Linked DNA regions of Rhodobacter capsulatus SB 1003. The protein of the gene in region 2 binds, or shares a complex with, the protein of the main gene of each other region. Links are inferred from orthologs where the notes say so. Each region holds a gene or a part of one and is shown on either strand. Other genes may lie near its edges.

Region 1 (14,687 bases), 1.5 Mb from region 2 along the record:
AAGTTTGCGGATGCCTTGGCCATGCGCCCTTGTGGCAGAGCCCCGCGCAGCCTGCAAGCGCCGGGCAGAGAAGGGGGCGCCGCAGCCTGTCTCAGCGGATCGCGGCGATCGGGCCCTCGGCCCGGCCATGGATGAATTGCGTCACATAAGGGTCTGACGTCGCGTCCATTTCCGCAATCGAGCCATGCCAGCGAATGAGCCCGTCATGCAGCATGGCCACCCGGTCGGCGATGGCCCGGACCGAGGACATGTCATGGGTGATGGTGATCGCGGTCGCCCCCATCTCGCGCACGACGGAATTGATCAGATCGTTGATCACGCCTGACATGATCGGATCAAGCCCCGTCGTCGGCTCGTCGAAGAAGATCACCGTGGGGTCGGTGGCAATGGCGCGGGCCAGCCCCACCCGCTTTTGCATGCCGCCCGAGAGTTCGGCCGGGAAAAGATCGGCGACCTCGGGGCCAAGGCCGACGCGGGCGAGTTTCTCCACCGCCACGGCGCGGGCCTCGGCCTTGGGGCGCTTGTGCGGGCCGCGCAGCAGCCGGAAGGCGACGTTTTGCCAGACGCTCAGGCTGTCAAACAGCGCCGCGCCCTGAAACAGCATGCCGAAGCGCGACAGAAACTCTTCGCGCGCCGCGACCACGGGGGCGCCGTTGACCCGGATCGACCCGGAATCGGGCGTCACGAGGCCGAGGATGCATTTCAAAAGCACCGATTTCCCGGTGCCCGAGCCGCCGATGACCACCAGGCTTTCGCCGCGTTCGATGCGCAGGGACACGCCGCGCAGCACCTGTTTCGACCCGAAGGATTTCGCGAGGGTTTCGATCTCGATCATTTGGAGAAGAACACCTCGGTCAGCAGGTAGTTAGAGGCAAGGATCGCGACCGAAGCCGCGACGACCGCGGATTTCGTCGCCCGGCCCACGCCCTGCGCGCCGCGGCCCGAATTCATCCCGTAATAGCAGCCCATCAGCGCGACCAGGAAGCCGAAGGCCGCGCCCTTGACCAGACCCGAGCCGACATCCCACAGTTCCAGATATTCCCAGGTGTTGCGGATATAGGTCGCCGAGTTGAAACCGAGCCGCTCCGTCCCGATCAGCCAGCCGCCCAGAACACCGATGACATCGCCCACGGCCACAAGCAGCGGCACCGAGAGCGTCGCCGCCAGAACGCGCGGAACCGCCAGATATTTCAACGGGTTGGTGGACAGTGTGACCAAAGCGTCGATCTGTTCGGTCACCTTCATCGTGCCGATCTCGGCCGCGATGGAACTGGCCACCCGCGCCGCGACCATCAGTCCGCCCAGCACCGGGCCCAGTTCGCGCACCATCCCGATCGCGACGATCGAGGGCACGACGCTTTCGGCCGAAAACCGCGCCCCCCCCGCATAGATCTGCAGCGCCAGCGCCGCGCCGGTGAAGAAGGCCGTCATGCCGACGACGGGCAAGGACAGCCAGCCGATCTGCAAGAGCGCCTGCAGGAATTCGCGGCTGTAAAAGGGCGGGCGCAGCATGTGGCTCAGCACAGCACCGGTGAAAAGGCTGATCCGGCCCGCGCCCGCAAGCGCCGCCAGAACGGTGCGGCCAAGCCCGGCCAGGGCCGAGAGGATCACGCCAACCCCCCGACATAGCTGCGCTGATAGCGTTGCCCCAGCGCGGTCAGGATTTCATAGCCGATCGTGCCCGCGACCTCGGCCAAAGCATCGACACCCTGATGCGGCCCAAGGATCTCAAGGCTTTGCGGCACCTCGGGCAGATCGGTGACATCGACGGTGATCAGATCCATCGAAACGCGGCCGACGAGCGGGCAGGGGGTGTCGCCCGCCCAGAGCGTCGCCTTGCCCGAAAACCGGCGCGAGAGCCCGTCGGCATAACCCGCGGCGACGGTGGCGATGCGGCTTTCGCGCGCCGCCGTCCAGCTGTTGGCATAGCCCACCGTCTCGCCCGGCGCGACGGTGCGGATCTGCACCACCGGCAGCGACAGCCGCACCACCGCACGGGCGGTTTCGAACGGCAGCCCGCCATAAAGACCGATGCCGGGCCGGGTGACGTCGAAATGATAGTCGGGGCCCAGCAGGATGCCGCCCGTCGCCGAAAGCGCGCGTTTCAGCCCCAGACCGTCGGTCATGGCGCGGAAATTCTTCAACTGCATCGCATTCATCGGATGCTCGGGTTCGTCCGAACAGGCCAGATGGCTCATCACCAGCTTCGGCCCGGCGGCGATCAGCTCGGCCGAAACCGCCGCCCAATCGGCGGGCTCAAGGCCAAGCCGGTTCATCCCAGTATCCAGCTGCACGCCAAAAGCCGCGCCGGGCAGGGCGTCGACATGGCGCTTCACCTGCTCGACCGAGTTCAGCATCGGCGTCAGGCCCAGATCGCCGATCATCTCGGTGTCGCCCGCCATATGGCCGGAAAAGACAAAGATCTCGGGGCCTTCGCCCAGGGCCTGGCGGACGGCGGCGCCCTCCTCGGCGGCGGCGACAAAGAACTTGCGTGCCCCCGCCCGGGCCAGAACCCGCGCCACCCGCGCGGCGCCAAGGCCGTAGCTGTCGGCCTTGACCACCGCCCCGGTCTCGGTGGCGGCGGAAGTCATTGCGTCAAGCGCCCGCCAATTGGCAAGCACGGCGTCAAGATCGATGCGGAGCGATGCTGTGGTCATGCGGTTTTCTTGAGCCTGAGGGGCCGAAGGTCAAGCGCAAACATCCGTGAACGCGCGCGCCCGCGGCAGATGTGGCAGGGGGGCTCGTTCAGGGGGCTTGCGCGGCGCCACTGGCGCCACGGTCCCCCTTCACCCCGTCCGCAAGCGGACTCCCCGAGGTATTTCGGGCAAGATGAAAACACCCCGGGTCGGCTTTCATCTTGCCACAAATATCCCGCGGGGGTCCGGGGGCGCGAAGCCCCCGGCCTTGGCTCAGAACCCGTCCGAGCCGTCGCCCTGCCAGGGCCGGGCGAGGTCCGAAAACCGGGTGAAGCGGCTTTCGAACGCCACTTCGACGGTGCCGATCGGGCCGTGGCGCTGCTTGCCCAGGATCACCTCCGCCTTGCCATGCACGCGTTCGGCCTTTTGCATCCATTCGGCGAATTTCGGATCGTCCTCCGGCGGCTTCAGACGTTCGTGATAATATTCGTCGCGATAGACGAACATCACCACGTCGGCATCCTGTTCGATCGAGCCCGATTCGCGCAGGTCGCTCAGCTGCGGGCGCTTGTCCTCGCGGCTTTCCACCGTCCGGCTCAGCTGCGAGAGCGCCATCACCGGAATGTTCAGCTCTTTCGCGATCGCCTTCAGCCCCATCGAGATCTCGCCGATCTCCTGCACCCGGTTGTCGGTCCGCCCCGAGCCGCGCAGCAGCTGCAGATAGTCGACGATCACCACATCCAGCCCATGCGTGCGCTTGAGCCGCCGACAGCGCGCCGCCACCTGCGAGATCGGCAGGGCGGGGGTGTCGTCGATGTAAAGCGGGCAGGTTTCCAGCGCCTTCGCCGCCTCGACGAAACGGCGGAATTCGGCCTCGGTCATGTCGCCGCGGCGGATCTGTTCCGAGGGCACTTCGGAGGCTTCCGACAGCACCCGCGCCGCCAGCTGTTCGGCCGACATCTCGAGCGAGAAGAAGCCGACGACGCCCCCCTCGACCGCGCCTTCGGTGCCGTCATGGCGCATCCCGCGCTTGTAGGCCTTGGCGATGTTGAAGGCGATGTTGGTCGCAAGCGAGGTCTTCCCCATCGAGGGGCGCCCGGCCAGGATCAGAAGGTCGGAAGGGTGCAGCCCGCCCAGTTTCCGGTCGAGATCACGCAGGCCGGTGGAGACGCCCGCAAGCCCGCCCTCGCGCTGATAGGCGGCGTTCGCCGATTGCACCGCCTCGGTCACCGCCTTGAGAAAGCTCACAAATCCCTTGTCGGCCGTGCCCGATTCCGCCAGCTTGTAAAGCGCGCCCTCGGTCTTGACGATCAGGTCTTCGGGCTCCAGCCCGACCTCGACCTTCTGCGCGGACGCCGACAGATCCTTGCCCAGCCGGATCAGCTCGCGCCGCAGCGCCAGATCATGGATCATCTGCGCATAGTCGCGCGCGGCGTAAGACGAGATCGCCGCCCCGGCAAGACGCGCCAGATAAGTGGCGCCGCCAAGCGCCTTGAGCCCCTCGTCATCCTCCAGATAGGCCTTGAGCGTCACCGGCGAGGCGAGCGCGTTCTTCTGGATCCGCGCCGCCGCCACCTCGAAGATGGTGCGATGCACGGGTTCGAAGAAATGCTCCGCCCGCACCACCGAGGCGATCCGGTCCATGACATCGTTATTCGTCAGGATCAGCCCCAGAAGCTGTTGTTCCGCCTCGATATTATGCGGCAGAGCCTCTTCTTCCGGCATCTCGGGTCTGATCGGTGCAAGCGTGTTCATTTCTGCCTCATGATCCCATCCCCCGGGCTCTTCTAGCGACGGGCGGGGGAAAACGGAAACCTTCCGCAAGGTCGGATAACCCTGTGGACAAAAGCGCAACCGCGCCGCAGTTTAGCGCATTTTTGGGGGAATTTCCACCAAGGACCACAAGATATTGCGGGTATCCCCCCGGGCGCGCGAGTCGCCCCGGGTTGTCCCCATTTCATCCACAGGCGTATCCCCGGGGTTCTCCCCGGAAATCTCAGCCCTTCTTGTGGGCCTCCTGCCAGGCGCGCGGGGCGCTCAGGAAGGCCTCGACCTCGTCAAGCGTCGCGGCGTCAAAGGCACCCTGCGCGCGGGCCTCGGCCAGAACGTCCCACCAGGTGCAGAGATGGTGCAATTGCACCCCATGCGCGGCCAGATTGGGCACGGTTTCCGGGAAGATGCCGTAGTAGAAGATCACCGCCGTATGGGCGCAGGTCGCGCCGGTCTCGCGGATCGCATCGACGAAGCTCAGCTTGCTGCCGCCGTCGGTGGTCAGATCCTCGACCAGCAGCACGCGCTGGCCTTCGGTCATCGCGCCTTCGATGCGGGCATTGCGGCCGTAGCCTTTCGGCTTTTTGCGCACATAGGTCATCGGCAGCGCCAGCCGCTCGGCCACCATCGCGGCAAAGGGGATGCCCGCGGTTTCGCCACCCGCGATATTGTCAAACGCCTCGAAGCCCGCGTCGCGCAGCACGGTGACGGCGAGGAAATCCATCAAGGTCGAGCGGATGCGCGGATAGCTGATCAGCTTGCGGCAGTCGATATAGGTGGGCGAGGGCAGGCCCGAAGCCAGCGTGAAGGGCGTCTCGGCGTTGAAATGCACCGCCTTGATTTCCAGAAGCATCCGCGCGGTCAACCGGGCGATTTCTTCCCGGGCGGGATAGGAGGAGGGGATCATGTGCTTGTCCTCATGCTGTTTTTTCTTGGTGCAAATACGCCTCTTTTCGACCGTGGTGCCTGTGGCGCGGGTGGAAAGGGCGTATTTCGGCCAAGAAGAAGGATCAGTCGATTGCGTGCCAGAAGACCGGGAAGCCCGGGTCGAAGACGGTGACGGGACCGGCGCCGGTCTCGATCTTGGCGGGCCAGCTCGCGGGCGTCGCGGTCTTTTCCAGCGTCAGCGTCGCGGTGTTGACCGGCAGGCGATAAAAGCGCGGCCCGTTTTCCGAGGCGAAGGCGGCCAGATTGGCCAGTTTCCCCTCCTCCTCGAAGACATGGGCGAGAAGTTGCATCGTGTTCGTCGCAGTGAAACAGCCCGCACAGCCGCAGGCGCATTCTTTCAGCGGATCGACATGCGGTGCGGAATCGGTGCCAAGGAAGAAGCGCGCTTCGCCGCTCGTCGCCGCCTCGCGCAGCGCCAGGCGGTGGTGTTCGCGTTTCGCCACCGGCAGGCAGTAGTAATGCGGCTTGATCCCGCCCACGAGGATATGGTTGCGGTTGAGGATCAGGTGATGCGTGGTGATCGTCGCGCCCAGATCGTCGCCTTGCGCGCGGGCATAATCGACGCCGTCCCTGGTGGTGATATGTTCCATCACCACGCGCAGCCCGGGCGTCGCGCGGCGGATCGGATCGAGCACCGTCTCGATGAAGACCGCCTCGCGGTCGAAGATGTCGACGGCGGGATCGACCACCTCGCCATGCACGCAAAGCGGCAGGCCGATCTCGGCCATCTTTTCCAGCACGCCCCGCACCTTGTCGAAATCGCGCACGCCCGAATGGGAATTCGTGGTGGCGCCTGCCGGGTAAAGCTTCACCGCTTTCACCAGACCCGAGGCCGCCGCCGCCGCGACATCGGCGGGATCGGTGGTTTCGGTCAGATACAGCGTCATCAGCGGCTCGAAGCCCGCGCCTGCGGGCAGCGCGGCCAGGATGCGGGCGCGGTAGGCCGCGGCCTCGGCGCCGGTCACCACCGGGGGCACCAGATTGGGCATCACGATGGCGCGGGCGAAATGGCGCGTGGTTTCGGGCAGGACACCCGTCAGCATCGCGCCGTCGCGCAGATGCAGGTGCCAGTCGTCGGGGCGGGGAAGGGTGATGCGGGTCATGCGCCCCGGTTACACCCAAGGCCGCGGCATTTCCAGTGCCAGCTTTGTCCCGCCCGCAGGCGGCTTCGCGCTCATGTGACCTTGGGGCTCTGGACGGCGGCTGCCCCATGCGTCACCCTGCGCGGGCCTCGGGGGAGGATGGAGAGACACATGACGACACGGTTCATCGCCTTGGCGGGCCTTGCCGCCGCAATCACCGCCCTTGCGGGCTGCAACGATCCGGGCTTTCGCGGTGTGCCCGAGGTGCGCATCGCCAGCGCGGCCGAGGTGACGCAATGCCGCCTGACCAGCACGATCACCAATGAACCCGGGCTTTACGGCCCCGTGGTCGGGCGCGAGGCGGAACGCTATGCCCGCAACAAGATCCTCGACATGGCCAAGGGCGACGGCGCCAATACCGTCGTCTTCGATCCGGTGATGCCGGGCGAGCCGGTCTATCTGCTGACCGCCAAGGCCTATCGCTGCTGATCCGCTCACGGATTCTTTACGCTGCATTGCAGAAAATGCAGGGCGGGGTTTCGGCAAACGTTCTTGTCGGGTCCCCGCCCGCTGCCTATATCCCGGCTCAGGGAGGAAACATTCTGCACCCTGTCAGGAGGTTTCCATGAGTTATGTCGAACTGTTCGAAGCGCCCGCCAAGACCCCGGTCAAGGGCATGGCGGCGCGTCTGTCGCGGCTTCCTGCGGCCCTGGGCGAGGGGCTGGTGGAGGTGCTGGAAACCGGCGCGCGTCTGCGCGAGGTGACCCGTCTGCGGGCGATGTCGGATGCCGAACTGGCGCTGCATCACATCACCCGCGACGAGATCGTGCCGCACGTCTTCCGCGACCGTTACTGCTACTGAGACGGCCGGAGAGGCCGCCGCGGCTTTTGCCTGCGGCGGCCCATCCTCTTGCGCCGGACGCCCGCGCGGCCGATAGTGAGCCCGTCGAACTATGCTGAAGGAGCGGGCGATGTCGCAAGAAACCCTGACCGAAGTGCGCGGTGATCTGGTTCTGGCGGCGCTTTGCGTGGGACAGTTCCGGGCGCCCTGCCAGATCGAGGCGGAACGGCTGCTGGTGCGCGCCGACGAGTCGCTGATGCAGGCGCTGCGGGCGCTGGGTCTGGAGATTGCCGCGGTTTTCGAGGTCTTCACCCCGGCGCCGATGTTCGCGCCCGACGAGCTGATCCTGGATCAGGTGGCGCGGGGCATCATCCGCCGTCAGGTCACCACCCATGTCTTCCGGCCGCATGACGACGAAAGCGCCGAGGAAGACGGCGATTCCGTGGCTGCGGCGGTCTGATCCGCCGCGCCGCCCCGCGCCCAACCCGGGGCCTGTTGCTCAGGCGGCGGTGCCGCCGGTCGCGGGCTCGGGCCGGGCGGATTTTCCCAGCTGATCTTCCAGCACCACCAGCCGGTTGCGGAACCGTGGCCAGCCCAGCCGCCGCACCACGTTGCGGCACAGCATCGCCTCCAGCCCGGGGCGGCCCGAGCTGTTCAGATAGCCCGCCAGCCGGCGCAGATAGCGCATCGCATTGCGCCGCCCGCGCCACAGCTTCCAGAACGCCGTGGCGGTGAAGGTGCCCGCGCAGGCCTGCGCCAGCATCGGTTCCAGCGCGTCGATCTCGGCCAGGGCGGTTTCGGGCGTGCTGCCCAGATTGCGGCAGGGCAGCAGCGTCACATGCGGCCGCGCCATCAGCGCGGCGTGCATCGCATCGGGGCCGATCAGCGGATCATAGATCACATGCACCGCCCCGGCGCCGTCGAGCATGTCGGGGGCAAAGCCGTAACGGTCGGTGAAATTCTGCCGCCGCCGCCGCCGGAAGCGGTCGTCCCAGGCGGTCAGCCGCGCCTCGAGCGTCGCCTGCGGCGCCAGCGTGATCACCGTCGCCCCCGGCGCCGCGACCGAGAAGGCCGCCGCCGCATAGCCGCAACTGCCCGCGCCGTAAAACACCACGCGGTCGAAATCCTCGAAAAACGCCTCGTCCACGAGGCGGTCGACATAGGCATAGACGGCCGGATCGCGAAACCAGCTTTCGTCATGGGCGATCAGCGTCAGGCTGGAATGACCGCCCGCCTCGGCTAGGGTGAAGCCAAGCGGCAGCTGATCTTCGGAGCGGGCGCGGATCGCGGCGCGGATCTCGAAACTGACCAGAAGCACCGGGCCGCGGTCGGCAAAAAGCACCGAATGCTCTGCGCCAAGCGGTTCCCAATAGCCCTCAAGCTCGCCCAGTTCCTCGATGTGGCGCAGCCAGTCGCTGTCGTTCAGATCGCGCATCGTGCTGGTTTCCAACTTTCCCCCGTCCATCGCCGCTCTCCCGCTTTTGTGCGGAAGTCTGCCTGAACAGGGTTAATCTATCATTCCCGCCGCCTGCCGGAAATGCGCGGCAGGCAAGAAAATAGCTTGGATTGTCGGGAAGGCGGCGCCAATCCGGCGAAAGGCGGGCCAGTGTTTCCTCCGCGGTTACGCCCGCGGCTTTCGGGCCGCGGCGGCCAGACCCAGCGCCTGCATCCGCGCGGCCAGCGCGGGCGGCAAGGGCTGCGAGGGCGGGGTCAGCATCAGCCGCCCGAAAAGCGCGCGGAACGGCTCCTCTGCCATCAGCCTTGCAAAGCGTTCGTGCCGCCAGGCCACGCCCGCGCGGTGCAGCCGGTCGATCTCGGCATCAGCGCGCAGCTGCGCCAGCCCCGCTGCCGTGGCGGCGGCATAGCGGGACATCGAGCGATCCTCGACATCGCAGAAATTGCGCTCGACCCAATAGCTCAGATCGAAGGTCGAGGCGTCCCGATTGGCCCTGCCGCGGTCGCATTTGAGCACGTAGCTCTGCATCGCCCCCAGCGCGTAATGGTTGAGCTGCACCAGCTGCCAGGGGTTTTCGCCCAGGGGCGTGAACAGCCGCCCGCTGCGGTAGGCCTCGGGCAGGGCCCGGCCGCTGCCATCGACCCAGACCGTCTGCGCGATCCGGTCGGGGTCGGGGGCGCGGGGGCGGTGCACGCCCAGCTTGCGATAGGCGCCATCGTTGCGAAACAGCGTCTTGATCAGGCTTGCCCGCCAGGGCCAGGTCATGCCCGGGGGGGCGGCGCGGGTGAATTGCGCGCTCACCGGCGCGTCGATGAAATCGACCACCCCCGCATTGCCGAACAGCCGCCAGGTCAGCGCGATCGCTGTCGCCTGCGGGCGCGCGGCCAGCAGCGCCGCCAGCGTGCCGTCGCCCGCATGGATGTTGACGAATTCGTCGATGTCGAGGACCAGAACCCAGTCGGCGGCGCGCATCAACGGGTGCTTGTCGGCCGCCTTCAGCGCCGCCCATTGCGGCCCCTCGCGCCAGGGGCCGGGGTTGCGGATATGGGTCAGCGCGCCCAAAGCCTGCAGCCGGTCCAGAAGCGCATCGGTGCCGTCGCTGCAATCGTTGGAAAAGACAAGGAAATCGGTGAACCCCACGGCGCGGTGATGGGCCAGCCATTCCAGCAGGAAGGCCGCCTCGTTCTTCACCGTCAGAATGGCCAGCGCCCGCATCAGTGGTTCGCCTCGCCCTCGTGGTCCACGGTGAAGAAGAAATCAGCCGGCAGGTCGCGCAGGTGCAGATCCTCCGGGATCACCCCCGGACCGGCGTTGAACACGGCCGAGCCGAAGACATGGAGAATGCGGGACAGCTTCTCGAACCGGTCCGAACAAAGTTCGGCGTAGAAATTCGCGTAAGCCTCGGTCGCGCGCAATTCCGCGATCTTTGCCCGATGCGCCGCGACGGAATGCTCATGCGCGGCGCGGATCTCGGGATCGGCCATGAGCCGGTCGAACTCCGCCCGCGCGCGCGGGATCATCCGCTGGATCGAGCGATCCTCGACCGCGTTGTGATTCATCCGGAACCAGTAGTTCAGCCCCTGATCGCGGTCGACATGGTTCACCCGGCCACGGTCGCGCTTGACCAGAAAGCTCTCGGCCGAGCGCACGGCGTAGTGATTGAGCTGCACCCAGTCATAGCCGTAAGTGCTTGATGTCGAACGCCAGCCGTTGCGATACATCTCGCGCGGCATCGGCTTGCCCGAGCCGTTCAGCCACTGCACCTGATCCCACAGATCGGGCAAAAGCCCCTTCGGCCGGTGCACGCCGAGCTTTTTATAGATGTCGATGTTGCGAAACAGCGTCTTGAAGCCCCAGGCCTGATGCGGCTTGCGCACGATCTCGGGGGCGCAGGTGGTGAATTGCTCGAGCAGGAAGCGGTCTTCGTAGTCATGCACGTCCGAGTTGCCGAAAAGCCGCCAGGTCAGGGCGATCATGTTCGCCGTGCCCATCGCCTCATACAAAGCGCGAAGCGTGCCGTCGCCGATCTTCACATCGATGAATTCATCGACATCCATGCAGATCGCCCAGCCGCAATTCTGAATGAGCGGCTCGCTCTCGGCGCTTTCAAGGGCGGCATGCTGGGGCGGCATGTCCATGCTGCGAAACGGGTTGTCGCGGTGCTGGCAGATGCCCTTGCGTTGCAGCAGCTCCAGCATCGTGTCGGTGCCGTCGGTGCAGTCATTGGTGTAGATCAGGAAATCATCGACGCCGATGGCGCGGTGATAGGCGATCCATTCGAGGATGAAGGGCCCTTCGTTCTTCATCGTGGTGACGATGCAGGTGCGGCCCGCTTCCGTTGCCCGCACCGGCGCGGGGCGCGGTTTCGAGACCGGCGGGCGGATCGGTTTCGCCCCCCAGATCCCGGTCGCCACCTGCAAGAGTTCCGGGTCTTCGATGAGCGAGGTTTTCGGCGCCAGTTCCGAGGCCGCCCGCCCCGGCACCCGCAGCCCCATCGCGCGCCAGAACGGGATCAGGCTGGCCGGATCGGGTTTCGTATAGGCGATGCGCAGCAGCCGCCAGGTCGCATCAAGCCCGACCTTGCCCGGCGCCACCCCCCAGCGGGCAATGCCGCGCGTCGCGTCGAACTGACGGCAGAGGTGATCGGAAAACCGCGCTTCGGCCCCCGCCCGCACCCGCCAGGGATAGATCCGCCGCCCCACCAGCGTCACCATGCCCGAGGGCGCAGCCAGACAGCGGTCAAAGGCCGAGGGCGTGCCCGCGGGGCGCGGCTGCAAAAGGTCGGTCACGTCCAGCTGCAGCACGACACGCGCCCGGGCCAGAAAGCGCCATTTCGCCAGTTCAAGCACGATCCCCTGACCGAGTGGCGCCCGCCAGGGATCGTTCGGCGGAACCTCCATCCGGTCCTTGCCCGGCGCGTCGGGGGCGTGGAACGGGTGGTTTTCCGGCCCGTGATCGGGCTTGCCCAAGGGGGTGTCCGAAGACAGCACCACGACCGTCATCGCCCGGTCCCGCCCCGCCAATTCGCGCGCGATCGCCGCAGCCAGAGCCGGGCCGTGCAGGGCGTCGCTGTCGGGGGGCGAGCGGTCAAGGATCAGCGCAGCTTCGGCCCCGTGCTGGTCGTGATGCCAGACCAGCCAATCGGCAATGGTCAGCGCGCTTTCTTCGAGCCGTTGCGCGAAAAGACAGAATTTGCCCGCGAAAAGATCTGTTTCGGCCGCGGCGGGGGTGATTTCGACCGGCACCACAGCGCCTTGCGGCGGCGTGACCGGGGCAGGGGCGTCGTCATCGCTGTCCGGCTTCAGCGGGCGGATCGCCTCGGGGCAAAGGCCAAGCCGCAGCGGCCCCTCGGGCGCGGCGCGGCCATGCACCATCACGCCGCCCGCCACCTCGCGCCGGTCGATCACCTCGAACCCGCCCGCGGGCGGATCGGTGGCGATCTGCCCGGCAAAGGCGGGATGGGCAAAGAAAAGCCGCAGCGTGCGGCCGGGGCGGCCGTTGCGGACCTCGGGCCAGATCACGGCATCAAGCAGCCGCAGCCCCGCGGGCCCCTGCGCAAAGCTTTGCCCCTGCATCTGCCGTGCGACGACCGTCGATCCGTTCATGCTGCCCCCGTTTTGACCAGTCCTAGCAGGGCCCCGGCCCGCTTTCAAACGGGCGCTGGTCTGCGGGGTGATTGTTTCGCCTGTGGTGACAGTGGCGGCGGATCGTTGCCGGGTCCGCTGCCCGGAAATTGCCCGAAATCCGCTGCGAAATCGGCCAAAGCCCGTGATGACTGGGGCCGGGGGCGCTATCCTTGCCAAGCCGGTGATTGCGGATAGAATGCCCGGGCAAGGAAAAGGGTGTGCAGATGGACGAGCAAGACGGCAAGGTGGGGCTGCGCCGCAACCCCGGTCAGAAATACAGCCTGTTTCTGGACGAGCTGCACAGCCGGATGGTGTTCGACTGGTACATGGAAATCGGCTGCCGCGCCGGGCGCAGCTTTGCCCCGGTGACGGGCAAGACCATCGCCGTCGATCCCTTTTTCAAGGCGGAAACGAACATCATCGGCGCCAAGCCGCAACTGCTGATCTTTCAGCAGACGAGCGACGATTTCTTCGCCTCGGGGATGCTCGAGCGGATGGGGATCAAGCTGTCGCTCTCGTTCCTCGACGGGATGCATCTTTTTGAATATCTGCTGCGCGATTTCATGAATACCGAGGCGGTCTCGAACCCCGATGGCGTGATCGCGCTGCATGACTGCCTGCCCTTCAACCAGCGCATGCTGACCCGCGATCTGCAGAACCTGCCGAAGGGGCCCTGGACGGGCGATGTGTGGAAGCTGATCCCGATCTTGCGCAAATACCGCCCCGATCTGCAGCTGACGGTGCTGAACTGCCGCCCGACCGGGCTGGTGTTCGTGTCGAACCTCGATCCGAAAAACACCGTGCTGCGCGACAATTACGACGCGATCCTGGCGGAATGGACCTCGATCGATCTGGTGCCCTATGGCGTCGGGCGCTTCTACGACTGTTTCGAAAGCGTCGATGCCGAGACCTTTGCCGCCGCCGATTACCCGATCTTCGCGAAGATCCGGCAGGCCCCCGCGACGATCCGCAAGCCCACCAAGGTCACGAAATAACCCCGGAGGCAGCGATGTCGGCACGCGAAGACGATCCCTCCCGCGCCCCGGAGCCGCAGGGCGGCTGGTCCACCAGGATCGTCTGCGTGCCCGATGCGCTGGTCGTGCCCGCAACCGTGCCCGACATGGTGCAGCCGATGGGCATCTATGATGCCGAGGGCGCCTATGTGCGCGAAGGGGTGCTCTGGCGTGGCCGCCGCCTGATGGTCGAACCCGAGATCCGCCCCGAGCCGGTGGCGGATCTGCCCGGGCGCTGGATCTGGGGCGGCATCCTGCTCAATCACTTCGGGCATTTTCTGGTCGAAAGCACGCCGCGGCTTTGGGCGCTGGACGCGGTCGAGGGGGCGGTCGACGGCCTGATCTTCACCGTCAAGCGCGAGACGATCGAGGAAGCGGGAGAGCTGAGGCTGCAGCCGTTCCAGCGGCTCTTCTTCGATCTTCTGGGCATCGACCTGCCGATCCGCATCCTGTCGCAGCCGACCCGGGTCGCGCGGCTGGAGGTGCCCGGGCAGGGCTTCGGTCTGGGCGCGATCGCCGCCGGGACGGCGCCGTTCCGGGCCTTTTTCGAGACCCGCTTTGCCCGCAACATCGCCCCGCAGGGCGCGGAAAAGCTTTATATTTCCCGCTCGGCGCTCGGGCCTGCGCGCGGCGGCGTGCTCGGCGAGGACCGGATCGAGGCGGCGCTCTCGGCGGCGGGCTACGAGATTTTCCACCCGCAAAAACACAGCCTGCAATCGCAGATCGCGCATTACAAGGCGGCGCGGCAGGTGGTGGCGCTCGATGGTTCGGCGCTGCACATGGTGGCGATGGTGGGGCGGCGCGATCAGCAGGTGGCGATGATCCGGCGCCGGGTGTCCGACGTGTCGGACAGCATCGTGACGCATCTGACCGCCTTCACCGGGCGGGCGCCGCAGGTGATCGACGTGATCGAACAGGACTGGGTGCGCTCCGACCGCAAGCGGGCGGACCGGCATTCGGTGGGCCAGCTCGATCTGCCCGCGCTCGGCCGGGCGCTGGTGGCGGGCGGTTTCCTGCCCGAAGGCGCCGGGATCGCGGCGATGACCGAGGCCGAGATCCACGCCGCGGTGCATGTTTTCGAGGATGCGCTGAGCGGCAAGCTGAGCTTCGAGCCGCTGGCCCGCGGGGCGCAGCGCGTGCTGCCCGAGGCCGGGCCGGTGGTGCGGCGGCGCAAGGACAAGCCGGGGGCTGCGCCCGGCCAGGAAGGCAAGCTCAAGGGCGAGGACCGGCGCGCGGCGCGGATGGCGCGGCGGGCCGAAAGGACCGAACGGCGCGAAAAACGCGCGGCGGCCCGGCCCGAGGGCTGAGACCGCCG
Region 2 (14,787 bases):
CTCGCGCGAGAGCAGCTCGACCGAGCCCATCTCGCGCAGATACATCCGCACCGGGTCGTCGGTGCGGTCAAGCGTCTCGCCCGCCGCGCCCGCCACCGCGATCTCGCGCGAGCCGGAGCCGGTCTCGACGACCTCGCCGCCTTCGCTTTCCTCGACCTCTTCGCCCTCGACGACGTTGATCCCCATTTCGGAGAGCATCGACATCACATCCTCGATCTGCTCGCCCGAGACCGTTTCGGGCGGCATCACCGCGTTGAGCTGGTCGATGGTGATGTAGCCGCGTTCCTTCGCCTCGCCGATCATCCGCTTGACGGCGGCCTGGCTCATGTCAAAGGAAGCGTCCTCGTCGGCGGCGGTGTCGGGCTTGGTGTCGTCGATGTCCTTGGCGGCCATGGGCGCTCCTCGTCGGGCTGCATCGGGGCTGCGCACGGGCTGGCGCGCAGCGGGTCGAATCGGTTCTCGCCGTTTTATCGAATCACGGCGGCGAATCACAGGGGCGAATCAAAGGGGGAAATTCTCATCCGCCGCCGTGCTTGTCGAGCAGGGACTGCAGGAAATCCGACATCGCGGCCCGGTCCTCGCCCAGATCTCCCGTGTCTTCAAGTTTCGACTTTCCGGCACGGTGAAAGGCTTTCGTCGCTTGGCTGATCCGCCAGGTCACGCCCTCGTCGGCCAGGCCTTCAAGAGCTTCCGCGGCTTCTTCGGTTTCTGCCCGCACCGCCCGCGTCGCCTGCAACTTGGCCAGTTCCTCGGCCAGACACATGCGGGCAAAGTCACTGTCGTCCCGGCGCAGCACCGGAGGGGCCGAGCGCACATGGGGATGGCGCATCAGGGTTTCAAGCACCCCCGGATTTTCGCGCGCCAAAGCCTCGGCCAGCGCCCCGGCGGGCCGGTCGGCCTGCATCAGCATCGTGTCGCGCAGCGCGCCAAGGCCGGGATCGGACAGCCGCAACCGCTCGATCTGGCTTTCGAATTCGGCGACCAGCACGGGATGGGCGCAAAGGATCGCCACGATCATCGTCTCGCGCAGCTGTTCGGCCACCGCTTCGCTGCCCGCCGAGGCCAGAAGCGAGGCCCTCGTGGCCGAGAGCGGCAGCGCCTGCGGCTTCGCGCCGCGCCCGCCCGCCCCCGGGCCGCGCGGCCCCGGGCTGAACGCCCCCTGCGGCATCGTCCAGCGCGGCGCCTGCCCGCCGCGGGACAGGCCGAACAGCTCTTCGCGCAGCCGCTTGATATCCTCGCCGTAATGCGTGCGGATCGAGGGATCGGCGATCTTCTTCAGCGCCGCGCGCAGGCTCTTGTCGAGCGCGGCCTTGCGTTCGGGGCTGTCAAAGACCTTGCCCTCGGTTTCGCGCTGCCAGAGCAGATCGACCATCGGCTTGGCGCTGGCCAGAACCCGCTCCATCGCCTCGCGGCCCTCGGCCTTGATCAGATCGTCGGGGTCCTGCCCGCCGGGCAGGATGGCAAAGCGCAGCGCCTTGCCCGCCTCCAGCAGCGGCAAGGCCAGATCGACGAGCCGCAGCCCCGCCCGCAGCCCGGCCGCATCGCCATCCAGCGCGATCACCGGCTCGTCGGCGATGCGCCACATCAGTTTCAGCTGATCCTCGGTGATCGCCGTGCCCAGAGGCGCGACGGCGCCGGTGAAGCCCGCCTCGACCAGCGCGATCACATCGACATAGCCCTCGGCCACGATCAGGGGCTTGCCCTTGCCACAGGCCTCGCGCGCGGGGCCAAGGTTGTAAAGATTGCGGCCCTTGTCGAACAGCTCGGTTTCCGGCCCGTTGAGGTATTTCGCCCGGGCATTCGGGTCCATCGCCCGCCCGCCCAAGGAAATCGCCCGCCCCCGCGCGTCGCGGATGGGAAAGATGATCCGGCCGCGAAAGCGGTCATAGGGGGTGCCGCCTTCGTCGGGGCGGATGCACAGCCCCGCATCGACGATCAGGTCGGGGGCGATGCCTTTGCCGGTCAGGGCCTGGAACAGGCCGTTGCGGCTGTCGGGGGCGAAACCGATCTCGAAGCGTTCGAGCGCCGAGGCCCCCAGCCGCCTGCGCGCCAGATAATCCCGCGCCGCCGCCCCCGCCTGGGTGTTCAGCTGCAGCCGGAAATACTTCACCGCCTCTTCCATCACCCGCACCAATTCGGTGCGCCGGTCCGCCTTTTGCGCCGCCTGCGGATCGCGGGCGGGCATCACCATGCCCGCTTCGCGCGCCAGGATCTCCACCGCCTCGACGAACCCGACATTCTCGGTTTCCTTGACGAAGCTCACCGCGTCGCCCTTGGCGTGACAGCCGAAGCAGTAATAGAACCCCTTGCGGTCATCGACATGGAACGAGGCCGACTTTTCGGTGTGAAACGGACAGGGCGCCCAGAAATCGCCCTTGGCGCGGTTCGACTTGCGCGGATCCCAGATCACCTTGCGCCCGACCACCTGCGACAGCGGCAGGCGGTTGCGCAACTCGTCAAGGAATCCGGGCGGCAGGGACATGGAACCTATATCGGGATTTGAAGCGCCGGAGTCGAGAGGCCCAAGGGCGAATCGCTACGCCGAAAAGATTAACATCCCTCTAACATCGCCGCGAAAAGCGAAGATTTCGCAAGCCATTGTCCCAAGGCGCCGAACACCCGCCCGCGCATTGGCAGAGTGTCGCAAATCCCTGCACAATCAACATCCTGCGCCACCGATGCGCCACATTTCCGCCCCGATCCGGCGCAAGAAGAAAGATGGAACAGTCCGGACCCCGGCGAGTCGGGGCCGGGCCGCGCACCGGATCGGAGACACGCGATGGAACTGGGCAGTCGGGACGGGAAGGCTCGGGGCGAGAAGGCCCGGGGCGGCGGGATGCTGCACCGGCTGCTGCGCAACGAGGATGGCGCCCTGATCATCCTGTCGCTGCAGGTCTTTCTGGTCATGCTGATCACCACCGGGATCGCGATCGATCTGGTCCGGGTCGAGGAACGCCGCACGCTGATCCAGAACACCATCGACCGCGCCGTGCTGGCCGCCGCCTCGCTGACGCAAAAACGCGACCCGACGCTGGTGGTGAAGGATTATCTGACCAAGGCCGGGCTGGGCTACATTGCCAGCGATTCCTCGTTCACGCCGAAGGTCGAGGGCAGCATCGCGCTGGGATGGCGGCGCGTCAGCGTCGAGGTGGACGACGACATGCCGACAATCTTCGGGCCGCTTCTGGGCGTGTCCAGCCTTGCCGCCACCGGCGACACCACGGCGATGCAGGCCGTCGGCAACGTCGAGATCTCGCTTGTGCTCGACCTCTCGGGGTCGATGACGGAATATGTCAAGGACAACCCGAGCTGCACCAAGAACTGCACGTCGTCGAAGACCCGGTTCCAGTATTTGCAGGTCGCGGCGAAAAGCTTCATCAACACGGTCTTCGCCTCGTCGGGCAGCGGCGTGGCCGCCGGGCGCACCAGTGTCAGCGTCGTGCCCTATTCCACGAACGTCTATCTGGGCTCGGAAATGCAGGAAGGCTACACTCTGTCGAGTGATTTCAGCGTCACCGGATCCAGCTTTGCGATGCCGCAATGCGCCGATTTCGTGGCCAACGACTACAACACGATGGTCATCGACGGCACCGGGCCGCTGACCCGGACGATGTATGGAAGTTCCTACAAATATTCCGACAGCCTGTCCGCGCTCGTCAGCGACGGTTCGACCTCGAACAATCCGGGACAGGACTGGCACAACTGCATGAACACCCCGCAGAACCGGGTGATCCCGCTCTCCAGCGACCCGACCTTCCTGGCCGCCGACAAAACCGGCTTCATCGACAAGCTGACTGCCGGCGGCTGGACCTCGATCGACGTCGGCGCGAAATGGGGCCTGGCGCTGCTCGACCCGTCGGCGCGCGACGAAGTGGCCAAGATGACCTCGGTCAGCAGCGCATTCCGGGAAACCAAGCCGCGCCCGATCAATTACGACGGCGACACGATGAAGGTGCTGGTGCTGATGACCGACGGCGCAAACACCACCAACTTCTCGACCTTGCCGGGCTATCGCACCGGGCCCTCGGGGATCATGTCGACCCTCGGGGTCGACAGCCTCGGCAGCTTCGGCCCCTCTGCCACGACGGCAAGCGGGATCTACTATTACGACGCCACGCGCAGCAGCACCCCCTATTACAAATACGAGACCGGCACCTGGGTCGCGCGCAGCGCGATCACCCAGACCACCCAGGAGCAGCAGGTCCAGACCGCGACCTGCACGCAGTACAAGAACTCCTGGGGGCAATGGAAATGGAACAGCTGTTCGGTCGGAACCAGCGACTGCACGCTGATCAGCTCCACCACCAGCCTGAAAACCTATACCTGCAAGAAGACCACCACCGTCAACGTCACCACCGAAGCGCCGCTTTATGACGTGAGCTATGATCATCTCTACAAGACGAAGAACTGGAACCTGAACACGGTGGCGGGGCTTCTTGGCAAACCCTATGGCCGCAGCGCCGGGACGCAATACGAGCTGATGGCGAATGCCGTCTACGACACCAGCGTCAAGGATGCGCGCACGAAGAAGCTTTGCGACCTGGCGAAGAGCAAGGGGATCTACATCTTTTCCGTCGCCGCCGACGCCCCGAGTGGGGGCAAGACGCTGCTCAAATACTGCTCGAGCGGCACCAGCTATTACTACGAGGTGCAGGGCAGCAATCTCTCGACCGCCTTCGCCTCGATCGCGGCCTCGATCTCCTCCTTGCGGCTGACGAACTGAGACCTGCGATGAAGCGGCTGCGCATCCCCTTTCGCCTCCTCCTCCGGCTCGGCCGCCGGCTGCGCTCCGAAGAGGGTGCGGCCTCGGTCCCGGCGGTGTTCTGGATGCCGTTCTTCGTGATGATGATGGTGGCCTCGGTCGAGATGTGCCTTCTGGGGATCAAGCAGACCCTGCTGGATCGCGGCGTCGACCTGACCACGCGCATCCTGCGGCTGGGCGTGGCCGAGATGCCCAGCCACGAAGAGCTCAAGCGGTCGATCTGCGGCAATATCGCCTTCCTGCCCGATTGCATGACCGATCTTGCCGTCGAGGTGTTCCAGGTCGACCGGGCCACCTGGTCCTCGGACATCAACGGCCGGGGCGTGCTCTGTTCCGATGCGATCACCGAAACCGAAACGCCGGTCATTCAGCCCGGCGTCTCGGGGCAGCTGATGATCCTGCGCGCCTGCCTGCGCGTCTCGCCGATGGAGAAGCTCAACCCGCTGTCACAGGCCATCGCCCACGAAAGCGGCGACAAATACGTCCTGATCACCACCACCGCCTTCGTCAATGAACCGGAGTAGCGCCACCATGACCGCAAGCTTCGGGGAGGGTCCGGCCATGCTGATGCGCCGTCTGCGCCGGATCCTGCGCGACGAGCGCGGCTCGGTTCCGATCGAGGGCATGCTGGGCGCGCTGCTCATCCTGGGCTGGTATGTCATCGCCTTTCAGTTCTTCGACGCCTTCCGCACCAAGGCGCAGGCCCTGAAGGCCAGCTACACCGTCGCCGACATGATCTCGCGCGAGGAAACGCCGATCGGCCCGACCTACATGACCGGGGCCAAGCGGATGTTCGACTTCATGATGAACAGCGACGCCAGCCGCAGCTGGATGCGGGTCGCGATCATCTATTGCCCGAGCGATGGCAACGCCAACACCACGATCGATTGCGACGGCGACACCCATGAATTCGCGCTCGACAAATCCTGGGCCACCGGCTCGATCGCGGTGCACACGGAAACCACGATCAACGCCGAGAAAGACCGCATCCCGCTGATGTCCGAGGGGGATTATGCGGTGATTCTGGAAACCTCGCTCAGCTACAACCCGATCTTCGACATCGGGCAGAAATCCCTGTCGCTCGATGGCGGCCAGACCTGGACAAGCCAGGGCCTGTCCGAACAGCTCCGGTTTTCGAATTTCATCATCACCCGCGCGCGCGGGGTGCGCAACACCTGGAGCGACGCCAGCTGATCCGGGGGGCCGGGCGCTCAGGCGCCGACCGCCTTGCGCACCATGTCCCAATAGATCGTCTCGACGGTTTCCCGGCTCAGCCGCCCGCCCTCGCGATACCAGGTGTTGACCCCGGTCAGCATCGCGATGATCGCCATCGCCGCCAGTTTCGGATCGGGCAGGGCCAGGACCCCCTCGGCCTGACCGGCCCGCAGGATCGTTTCCAGCTCGGTCTCATAGGCGCGGCGCAGCGCCTCGATCACGGCGAAATTGCTCTCCGACAGGTTGCGCAATTCCATGTAGCTCAGGAACACCGCCTCGGCCCGGGGCAGGTTGTGGCGGATGTGAAAGCGCACGAAAGCTTCCAGCGCCGTCAACGCCCCCGTCCCGCGCGGCACCTCGGCCCAGGCGGCCAGAAGCTCGTCCATATGCGTTTTCAGCAGGTCGAACAGCAACGCCTCCTTGTCGGGGGTGTAAAGATAAAGCGCCCCCGCCTGCACCCCCACCGCCGCCGCGATCTGCCGCATCGAGACCGCGGCAAAGCCGTGCCGGGCAAAGAGCCGGCTCGCCTCGGCGCGGATGCGCGGCCCGGTGATTTCGGAATGAGAGCCTGTCTTGCGTGCCATGCGCCCAGATTATCTGAACGCGCGTTCAATATCAAACCGGCTCTGGCGGCGGGCGGCGGGCGCCTTTATGCTGCGCCCAAGCCACCCGGAGCCCCCATGCTGCGCCCTGCCCTGCTTTTGCCGCTTGCCCTTGCCGCCTGTTCGGCCGCGCCCGGGGCGGATTTCCCGAACCTCGTCCCCGCCGAGACGCTTCTGGTCGAGGAACCGCTCTCGCCCTCGCCCGCGCCGGGGCTCGAGGCCCGGGCCGAGGCCCTGCGCGCCCGCGCCGAGGCCCTGCGCGCCGAGACCCCGTGACGCAAGCCGCGCGTTGCTTTGCGGCGCGCGAAAGGCTAACAGGGCGCATCTGATCGCCAAAACCATGAGGTTCCCATGACCGCCGCCGCCGCTCAACCGCTTCGCCTTGGCATCGCGGGGCTTGGCACCGTCGGCATTGGCGTGGTGAAGATCGTGCAACGCCATGCCGATCTTCTGGCCGCCCGCAGCGGCCGCCCGGTGGTGATCACCGCGGTTTCCGCCCGCGACCGCACGAAGAACCGCGATGCCGATCTGTCGGGCTATGCCTGGGAAACCGACCCGGTGGCGCTGGCTTTGCGCGACGATGTCGATGTGCTCGTCGAGGTGATGGGCGGCCATGAAGGCCCGGCCAAGGACGCGACCGAAGCCGCGCTGAAGGCGGGCAAGGATGTCGTCACCGCGAACAAGGCGCTTTTGGCCCATCACGGTCAGGCTCTGGCGGAACTGGCCGAGGGTCTGGGCCGGGTGATCCGTTATGAGGCCGCCGTGGCCGGGGGCATCCCCGTGATCAAGGCGCTGACCGAGGGGCTGGCGGGCAACCAGATCCGCCGCGTCATGGGGGTGATGAACGGCACCTGCAACTACATCCTGACCCGGATGGAAACCGCGGGCCTGCCCTATGAGACGGTCTTCGAGGAAGCCCGGCAGCTGGGCTATCTGGAGGCCGATCCGAACCTGGACGTCGGGGGGATCGACGCGGGCCACAAGCTCTCGATCCTGGCCTCCATCGCCTTCGGCACCAAGGTCAGCTTCGCCAATGTCGTGCTGGAAGGGATCGGCTGCATCTCGATCGACGATATCCGCCGCGCCGGGGACATGGGCTACAAGATCAAGCTTCTGGGCGTGGCGCAGATGACCGGCCGCGGGCTGGAACAGCGGATGATGCCCTGCCTTGTGCCCGCGGCCTCGCCCTTGGGGCAGCTGCAGGGCGGCACCAACATGGTGGTGATCGAGGGCGACTCGGTCGGCCAGATCGTCTTGCGCGGCGCGGGGGCGGGCGAAGGCCCGACGGCATCCGCGGTGATGGGCGACGTGCTTGACATCGCGCGCGGGCTGCGGCTGCCGACCTTCGGGCAACCGGCGGCAGGCCTCGCCGATCCGATCCCGGCCGCGGTCTCGGCGCCCGCGCCCTATTACCTGCGCCTCGAGCTGATGGACAAGCCGGGCGCGCTGGCCAAGGTCGCCGCAGTGCTGGGCGAAGCGGGCGTCTCGATTTCCCGCATGCGCCAATACGGCCACGAGGACACCTCGGCCCCGGTCCTGATCGTGACCCACAAGACCACCCGCGATGCGATCGACGTGGCGATCGCGGCCCTGCCCGCGACCGGCGTCGTGCTGGGCGCCCCGGTGGCGCTTCGGATCGAAGAAGTCTGACCGGACCCGCCCCGCTCCGGTGCATCTGCGCACCGGACCGGGCGGGGATCCGCCGCCGCTCTCGACAGATTGAACGCAGTTTCAGATCGTTAGCGCTGTCAGACTTGTCAAGGCGGCGCGTCTCTGGCCTAGCTGTGCCAACCCAAAAGCACAGGACATGCCATGACCACCCCCACCGATTTCAATGATCGCCTGCTGTCGCTCGGCCTTGCGCGCGTGTCGGAAGCCGCCGCCCATGCTTCGGCCCGGCTGATCGGCCACGGCGATGAAAAGGCCGCCGACCAGGCCGCCGTGAACGCGATGCGCGAGCAGCTCAACATCCTCGACATCCGCGGCGTCGTGGTGATCGGCGAGGGCGAGCGTGACGAGGCCCCGATGCTTTACATCGGCGAAGAGGTCGGCACCGGCGAAGGCCCGGCGGTGGATATCGCGCTGGATCCGCTCGAAGGCACGACGCTGACCGCGAAAGACATGCCGAACGCGCTGACGGTGATCGCGATGGCGCCGCGCGGCACGCTTCTGCACGCGCCCGACGTCTACATGGAAAAACTGGCGATCGGGCCGGGCTTCGAAAAGGACGTCGTCAGCCTCGACATGACCCCGTCGGAGCGGATCCACGCGCTGGCCAAGGCCAAGGGCTGCGAAGCCCATGACATCACCTGCTGCATTCTGGAACGTCCGCGCCACGAAGAGCTGATCGCCGAGGTCCGCGCGACCGGCGCCTCGATCCGGCTGATCACCGATGGCGACGTCGCGGGCATCATCCATTGCGCCGAGCCCGACGTGACCGGCATCGACATCTACATGGGCTCGGGCGGCGCGCCGGAAGGCGTTCTGGCGGCCTCGGCGCTCAAATGCATGGGCGGGCAGATGTGGGGCAAGCTTCTGTTCCGCAACGATGACGAGCGCGGCCGCGCGAAAAAGGCCGGGATCACCGATCTCGACAAGATCTATGCCCGCGACGACATGGTCCGCGCCGACGTGATCTTTGCCGCGACCGGGGTGACGAACGGCTCGATCCTGCACGGGGTGAAGCGCAACCCGAAATTCATCGAGACCGAAACGATCCTGATGCGCTCGAAAACCGGCTCGGTGCGCCGGGTGATCTATCGCAACCCGATCCGCTGAGGCAACGCTCCGGGGGGTATGCCGTCCCCCGCACCCCCTGCGCGTATTTTGCCAAGGAAAACGGGGCCGTTTCACCTTGGCCGAAATATCCCGGGGGGGAATTTGCCGACAGGCAAAGAGGGGGCGGCGCCCCCTTTCGCCCGCCACTGGCGGGCGTTTCGTTTTTTCGCTAGAGCTGCGCCATGACCAGCTTTCTGAATGTCGATACCTCCTTGACCGGGCGGCGCTGGGTCGGCCCCAGCCTTGAAGCCGATCGTCTGGCCGAAGCGATGGCGCAAGCCACCCACCTGCCCCTGCCGCTCGCCCGGGTTCTGGTCGCCCGCGGCGTGACGCCCGAAGCCGCGGCGGGATTTCTGGAACCGACCCTGCGCGACCTGCTGCCCGATCCGCACCGCCTGAAAGACATGGAAAAGGCGGCGGCGCGATTTCTGCGGGCGCTCCGAAGCCGCGAAAAGATCGCGATCTTCGCCGATTACGATGTCGACGGCGGCTCTTCGGCGGCGCTTCTCATCTGCTTTCTGCGCGCCTTCGGCGTCACCCCCACGCTCTACATCCCCGACCGCATCGACGAGGGCTACGGCCCCAATGTCCCCGCGATGCAGGCGCTTGGCCGCGAGCACGGGCTGATCGTCTGCGTCGATTGCGGCACGCTCAGCCACGCGCCGGTCGCCGCCGCCGCCCCCGCCGATGTCGTCATTCTCGACCACCATCTGGGCGGCGAGACCCTGCCCCCCGCGGTCGCCTGCGTGAACCCGAACCGGCAGGACGAACCGGGCGATCTGGGGCATCTTTGCGCCGCTTCGGTGGTCTTCCTGATGCTGGTCGAGGCGAACCGGCAGCTGCGCGCCGAGGGGGTCAAGGGCCCCGATCTGATGGCGATGCTCGATCTTGTCGCGCTGGCGACCGTCGCCGATGTGGCGCCGCTTCTGGGCGTGAACCGGGCGCTGGTGCGGCAGGGGCTCAAGGTCATGGCCCGGCGCGAGCGGCCGGGGCTGGTGGCGCTTTCCGACGTCGCCCGGCTCGACAAGGCGCCGACGGCCTATCATCTGGGCTTTCTGCTGGGACCGCGGGTCAATGCCGGGGGCCGGATCGGCGCCGCCGATCTGGGGGCGCGGTTGCTCTCCACCGACAGCGCCGCCGAGGCCGCGGCCTTGGCCGAGCGGCTCGACCGGCTGAACAGCGAACGGCGCGAGATCGAGAATCGCGTCCGCGATGCCGCGCTGACCCAGGCCGAGGCGCGCGGCCTCGACGGCCCGCTTGTCTGGGCGGCGGGCGAGGGCTGGCATCCGGGCGTCGTCGGCATCGTCGCGGCGCGGCTGAAGGAGGCGACGAACCGCCCCGCCGTGGTGATCGGGCTGGAAGGCGGCCTTGGCAAGGGCTCGGCGCGCTCGGTGGCGGGGGTCGATCTGGGCGCGGCGGTGCAGCGCGTCGCGGCCGAGGGGCTTTTGCTCAAGGGCGGCGGGCACCGCATGGCCGCGGGTCTGACCCTGCCGAGGGCAGTGGAACCGCGATGGAAGGCTGCCGAGTGTTCGCCCGGCAGGGCGCGGCACGGCGGCCCGGCCGATCTGCGGCTGGACGGGCTCCTGATGCCGGGCGCCGCGACGCCCGCGCTGATCGAGGATCTCGACCGCGCCGGCCCCTATGGCCAGGCGGCGCCCTCGCCGCGCTTTGCCTTTCCCGCGATGGCGATCCTGAACGCCCGGCGGATCGGCGAGAGCCACCTGCGGCTCAGCTTTGGCGACGGGCTTGGCGCGAAGCTCGACGCCATCGCCTTTGGCGCTTTCGACGGCCCGCTGGGCCCCGCGCTCTCGGCGGGAGGGGCAGGCCGGTTTCATCTGGCGGGCAAGCTTGAACTGGACAGCTGGGGCGGCCGCTCCAAGGTGCAATTGCGTCTTGACGATGCCGCACGGGCCTGACGACGGCGGCTCAACCCCCTGTTTTCCTGTTCTTTTTGAAGTTTTTTCGGGGCGAATGAAGAAAGTTTGGAAAAACTGCAAAATCCCTCTTGCGAGTCACCGGCGCCTGGCCTAAACACCCCTCACGCCGCGCAGCACAGCTGACAAAGCGAAAAGGTGGTCCGTTCGTCTATCGGTTAGGACACCAGGTTTTCAACCTGGGAAGAGGGGTTCGACTCCCCTACGGACTGCCAAACATATCCACAAGAACTGATGAGAACGCCGCTGCAAGCGGCTTTTGCGCCGTCGCCCCTCAGCCCTCGCGCAGTGTTTGCCGGGCCAGCGCCGCGATCAGATCGGTGCGGGTGACAATGCCGGTGATCGCCTGCCCCTGCAGCACCGGAACCGCATCGACCCGACCATCCGCCATCATCGGCAACAGCGCCGCGATCGGCGTTTGCGGGCTCACGCGCGGGATCGCCACCGCCATCAGATCCGCCGCCAGAACCCCGGGCGCCCGCTTCGGATCCATCAGCCGCCGCGCCGCCGCCGCAAAGCCGCGATCGCGCCGCGCCGCATCCGCCTGCGCGCGCAAGATCAGATGGATCTGAAAGATCACCCCCAGAAACCGACCCTCGGCGCCCACGACCGGCAGCGAGGTGAAACGATGGCGCCGAAACAGCGCCGCCACCTCGGCCAGCGGTGTTTCCGGCTGCACGGTGATCAGATCGCGCGACATGATCTCGGCTGCGGTCATCGGCCCGGTGCGATGCGTCGCCGCCTGCAGTTCCGCCGCGCCGACGAGCCGCGCCAGATCCTCGACCCCGAGGTTGAGCGCTTGCCGGGTCCGGGTCAGGATCCCGGTCAGCTCCGCCTCGGTCAGGCCCAGCCGCTCGGGGGGCGCGGCATCGGCGGTGCGATGCGGGTTCGGGGCCTCGAACTGCCGGGCCGGATAGTGCCGCCCGGTCAGCCGCGCATAGCCCGCCGCCAGCACCACCAGCGCCAGCGTGCCCAGCCCGACCGGCATCAGCACGACCCAGACCCCAAGCTGCCGCACCGGCTCGGGCGCCAGCGCCGTCATCATCGCCACCGCCCCCGCGGGCGGATGCACGGCCCGCGCCAGGATCATCGCGACCACCGCCAGCCCCACCGCCAGCGCGACGCGCAGCCCGGGATCCAGCGGCAGATGCGTGGCGGCAACGCCGATCAGCGCCGCCAGCATGTTGCCGACCAGCGCCGACCAGGGCTGCGCCAGCGGGCTGGACGGCACCGCGAACAGCAAGAGCGCCGTCGCCCCGAAGGGCGGCAGCAGCCAGGAGACCTGCCGCAGCTCCTGCGGCGCCAGCAGCGGAACGAGGCTCAGCCCCGCCAGCGCGGCAAGGACACCCAGACCGGCGCGCAGCGCCTCGCGCAGACCGGCCCGCGGCACCGCCGGCCCCAAGGATCGCAGGATCCGCATCGGCCCCTCCTGTTTGCGCCACCATTCCCCGTGGGCGGGCCGGGATCAAGCCCCAAGGCGACCGCCGCGGCGCAAACCGGCGCCACCGCAAAGATATATCTTGACTATTTTAATACATCTGAATATCCGACAAAATAAATAAGGATATGACATGTCATGCTTGCCCCGCTTCTGATCATGTTGCGCGAAGGGCTTGAAGCCGCCCTCGTCGTCGTCATCATCGCCGCCTATCTGCGCCGCACCGGCCGCGGCGCCTGGATCGGGGCGATCTGGGTCGGCGTGCTTTTCGCCGTCGCGCTGTCGCTTTTCGTCGGTGCGGCGCTGCAATTCCTGCAGGCGGGCTTCCCGCAAAAGACGCAGGAAGGCTTCGAGGCCGCCGTCGCCCTGATCGCCGTGGCCGTGCTGGTCTGGATGGTGTTCTGGATGCGCGCCGCCGCCCGCTCGATCCGCGCGACGCTGGAACAGGGGGTCGAGGCCGCTTTCGACACCGCCCCCGGTCAGGGCACGGTCTGGGCGCTGGTCGCGATGTCCTTCTTTGCCGTCGCGCGCGAGGGTCTCGAATCGGTCTTCTTCCTGCTGGCGATCTTCCAGCAAAGCCCGGGCCCGGCCGCCCCCCTCTCGGCGCTGGCGGGGATCGCGATCTCGGTCGCGCTCGGCTTCGGGATCTATTCCGGCGGCATGCGGCTCGATCTGCGCCGGTTCTTCCGGTTCTCGGGCCTTTTCATCCTGTTCGTCGCGGCCGGGCTGCTCTCGGGGGCGCTGCGCAGCCTGCACGAGGCCGGGCTTTGGAATGCGCTGCAGACCCCGGCCTGGGATCTGAGCCAGACCCTGCCCAATGCCTCGGTCGCGGGCACCGTGCTTTCGGCGCTCTTTGGCTATCACGACAGCCCGACCCAGGGCGAGGTCGCCCTCTGGGCCGCGTTCCTGGCCGTGACCTGCCGCTCTTCCTGCGCCCCGCGCCCGCCCCCCTTCCGCAAAAGGCCTGATCCGATGACCCCTTCCGCACAAGCGCCGTCCGGGCGCCTCCTTCCGCTGCTTCTGGGCACCGGCGGCCTTTTGGTGCTGGGCGGCGTCGCGCTGTTCTGGCTCGCCTCGGCGCGAAACCAGCCGCAGACCGAGGGGGCGATCCCGGTCACCGTCACCGCCACCGCCTGCGAGCCGATGGCGCTGGAAGTGCCCGCGGGCCCGGCCCGGTTCCTGATCCGCAACGCCTCGGACCGGCCGGTGGAATGGGAAATCCTGAACGGCGTCATGGTGGTGGCCGAGCGTGAAAACATCGCCCCCGGCTTTTCGTCGGTGCTGAGCGAGCGGCTGAAACCCGGCGTCTACGACATCACCTGCGGGCTGTTGTCGAACCCGCGCGGCAAGCTGACCGTGCTGGCGACGGCCGAAAGCGCCGCGGAAACCGCCGCGCCGCCGCTGCGCGAGCTGATCGGGCCGCTCTCGGAACGCAAGGTGCAGCTGATGAAGGCGGCGGGGAAATTCACCCGCGCGGCGCAGGCTTTGGAACAGGCGATCGCGGCGGGCGATCTGGCGGCGGCAAAGACCGCCTGGACGCAGGCCGCCGCGCATTGGGCCAGCCTGGGAACCGTCGCCCCGCAGGCGGCCGATCTGCAAAACCGCATCGCCCCGCAGGCCGCCTGGCTGGCCGCACGCGAGGAGGACCCGGCCTTCACCGGCCTCTCCCGGATCGAATACGGGCTTTTCGCCCGATCCTCGGTTGCGGACCTTGCCCCGGTGGCCGCGGCGCTGAGCCGGGATGCGACGGAATTTCAAAGCCGCGTCAAGGCCTTCGACGGCACGCCCGCAGGCATCGCCGCCGATGCCGCCCGTTATGCCCGCAGCCTGGCCGATGCGACCGCCGCCGGGACCCTGACGCCCTATGCGGCCGACGACACCGTGCTTTTGGGGGCCGCGCTGGACACGCTCGACCGCGCCCGCGCCGTGCTCGACCCGCTGCTCTCGGCCGCCGATCCGGCGCAATCGGCCCGGGTCAAGGACCGGCTTGCCGCCGCCCATGCCGCGGCAAGTGCGGTTCCGCAGGATCACAAGGCCACCGCCGCGGCGCTGACCGCC

The links.
Region 1: the proteins of dnaG (region 2) and RCAP_RS07805 are in contact, whole or in part, in a crystal structure (PDB 2R6A), measured with the Geobacillus stearothermophilus proteins. The link is inferred for Rhodobacter capsulatus SB 1003 from one-to-one orthologs. Residues at the interface, in WP_049624496.1 of Geobacillus stearothermophilus: Lys456, Leu457, Leu458, Pro459, Ala460, Asn463, Ala464, Leu467, Leu535, Leu536, Ile537, Ala538, Gln544, Glu545, Asp548, Tyr549, His552; in WP_033016901.1 of Geobacillus stearothermophilus: Ser13, Glu15, Ala16, Gln18, Glu91, Leu92, Asp94, Ala95, Val96, Pro97, Thr98, Ala99, Ala100, Asn101, Tyr104, Tyr105, Ile108.

The regions. Positions count from the first base shown.
Region 1 is NC_014034.1:1,703,522-1,718,208, forward strand. What follows is about bases 2,151-4,961. They hold RCAP_RS07805 (replicative DNA helicase), read right to left. Parts: upstream 4,392-4,961; coding sequence 2,910-4,391; downstream 2,151-2,909. Other genes in these bases: alr (alanine racemase), read right to left, coding at 2,151-2,657; RCAP_RS07810 (orotate phosphoribosyltransferase), read right to left, coding at 4,633-4,961. In the rest of the region: DNA repair protein RadA, read right to left, coding at 1-23; RCAP_RS07790 (ABC transporter ATP-binding protein), read right to left, coding at 92-835; RCAP_RS07795 (MlaE family ABC transporter permease), read right to left, coding at 832-1,608; more of alr, read right to left, coding at 1,608-2,150; more of RCAP_RS07810, read right to left, coding at 4,962-5,313; pyrC (dihydroorotase), read right to left, coding at 5,417-6,457; RCAP_RS07820 (lipoprotein), read left to right, coding at 6,608-6,925; RCAP_RS07825 (hypothetical protein), read left to right, coding at 7,062-7,298; RCAP_RS18445 (urease accessory protein UreE C-terminal domain-containing protein), read left to right, coding at 7,408-7,737; RCAP_RS07835 (hypothetical protein), read right to left, coding at 7,777-8,742; RCAP_RS07840 (glycosyltransferase family 2 protein), read right to left, coding at 8,899-9,948; RCAP_RS07845 (glycosyltransferase family 2 protein), read right to left, coding at 9,948-12,338; RCAP_RS19565 (class I SAM-dependent methyltransferase), read left to right, coding at 12,584-13,354; RCAP_RS07855 (glycosyltransferase family 61 protein), read left to right, coding at 13,369-14,679. UniProt on the Escherichia coli protein: The main replicative DNA helicase, it participates in initiation and elongation during chromosome replication. Travels ahead of the DNA replisome, separating dsDNA into templates for DNA synthesis.
Region 2 is NC_014034.1:3,245,319-3,260,105, forward strand. Bases 1-2,911 are described here. They hold dnaG (DNA primase), read right to left. Parts: upstream 2,483-2,911; coding sequence 518-2,482; downstream 1-517. Other genes in these bases: rpoD (RNA polymerase sigma factor RpoD), read right to left, coding at 1-393; RCAP_RS15095 (TadE/TadG family type IV pilus assembly protein), read left to right, coding at 2,780-2,911. Also shown: more of RCAP_RS15095, read left to right, coding at 2,912-4,723; RCAP_RS15100 (TadE/TadG family type IV pilus assembly protein), read left to right, coding at 4,732-5,286; RCAP_RS15105 (TadE/TadG family type IV pilus assembly protein), read left to right, coding at 5,294-5,956; RCAP_RS15110 (TetR family transcriptional regulator), read right to left, coding at 5,974-6,561; RCAP_RS15115 (hypothetical protein), read left to right, coding at 6,658-6,855; RCAP_RS15120 (homoserine dehydrogenase), read left to right, coding at 6,931-8,229; glpX (class II fructose-bisphosphatase), read left to right, coding at 8,392-9,357; single-stranded-DNA-specific exonuclease RecJ, read left to right, coding at 9,540-11,273; RCAP_RS15140 (HPP family protein), read right to left, coding at 11,566-12,711; iron uptake transporter permease EfeU, read left to right, coding at 12,868-14,787. UniProt on the Escherichia coli protein: RNA polymerase that catalyzes the synthesis of short RNA molecules used as primers for DNA polymerase during DNA replication.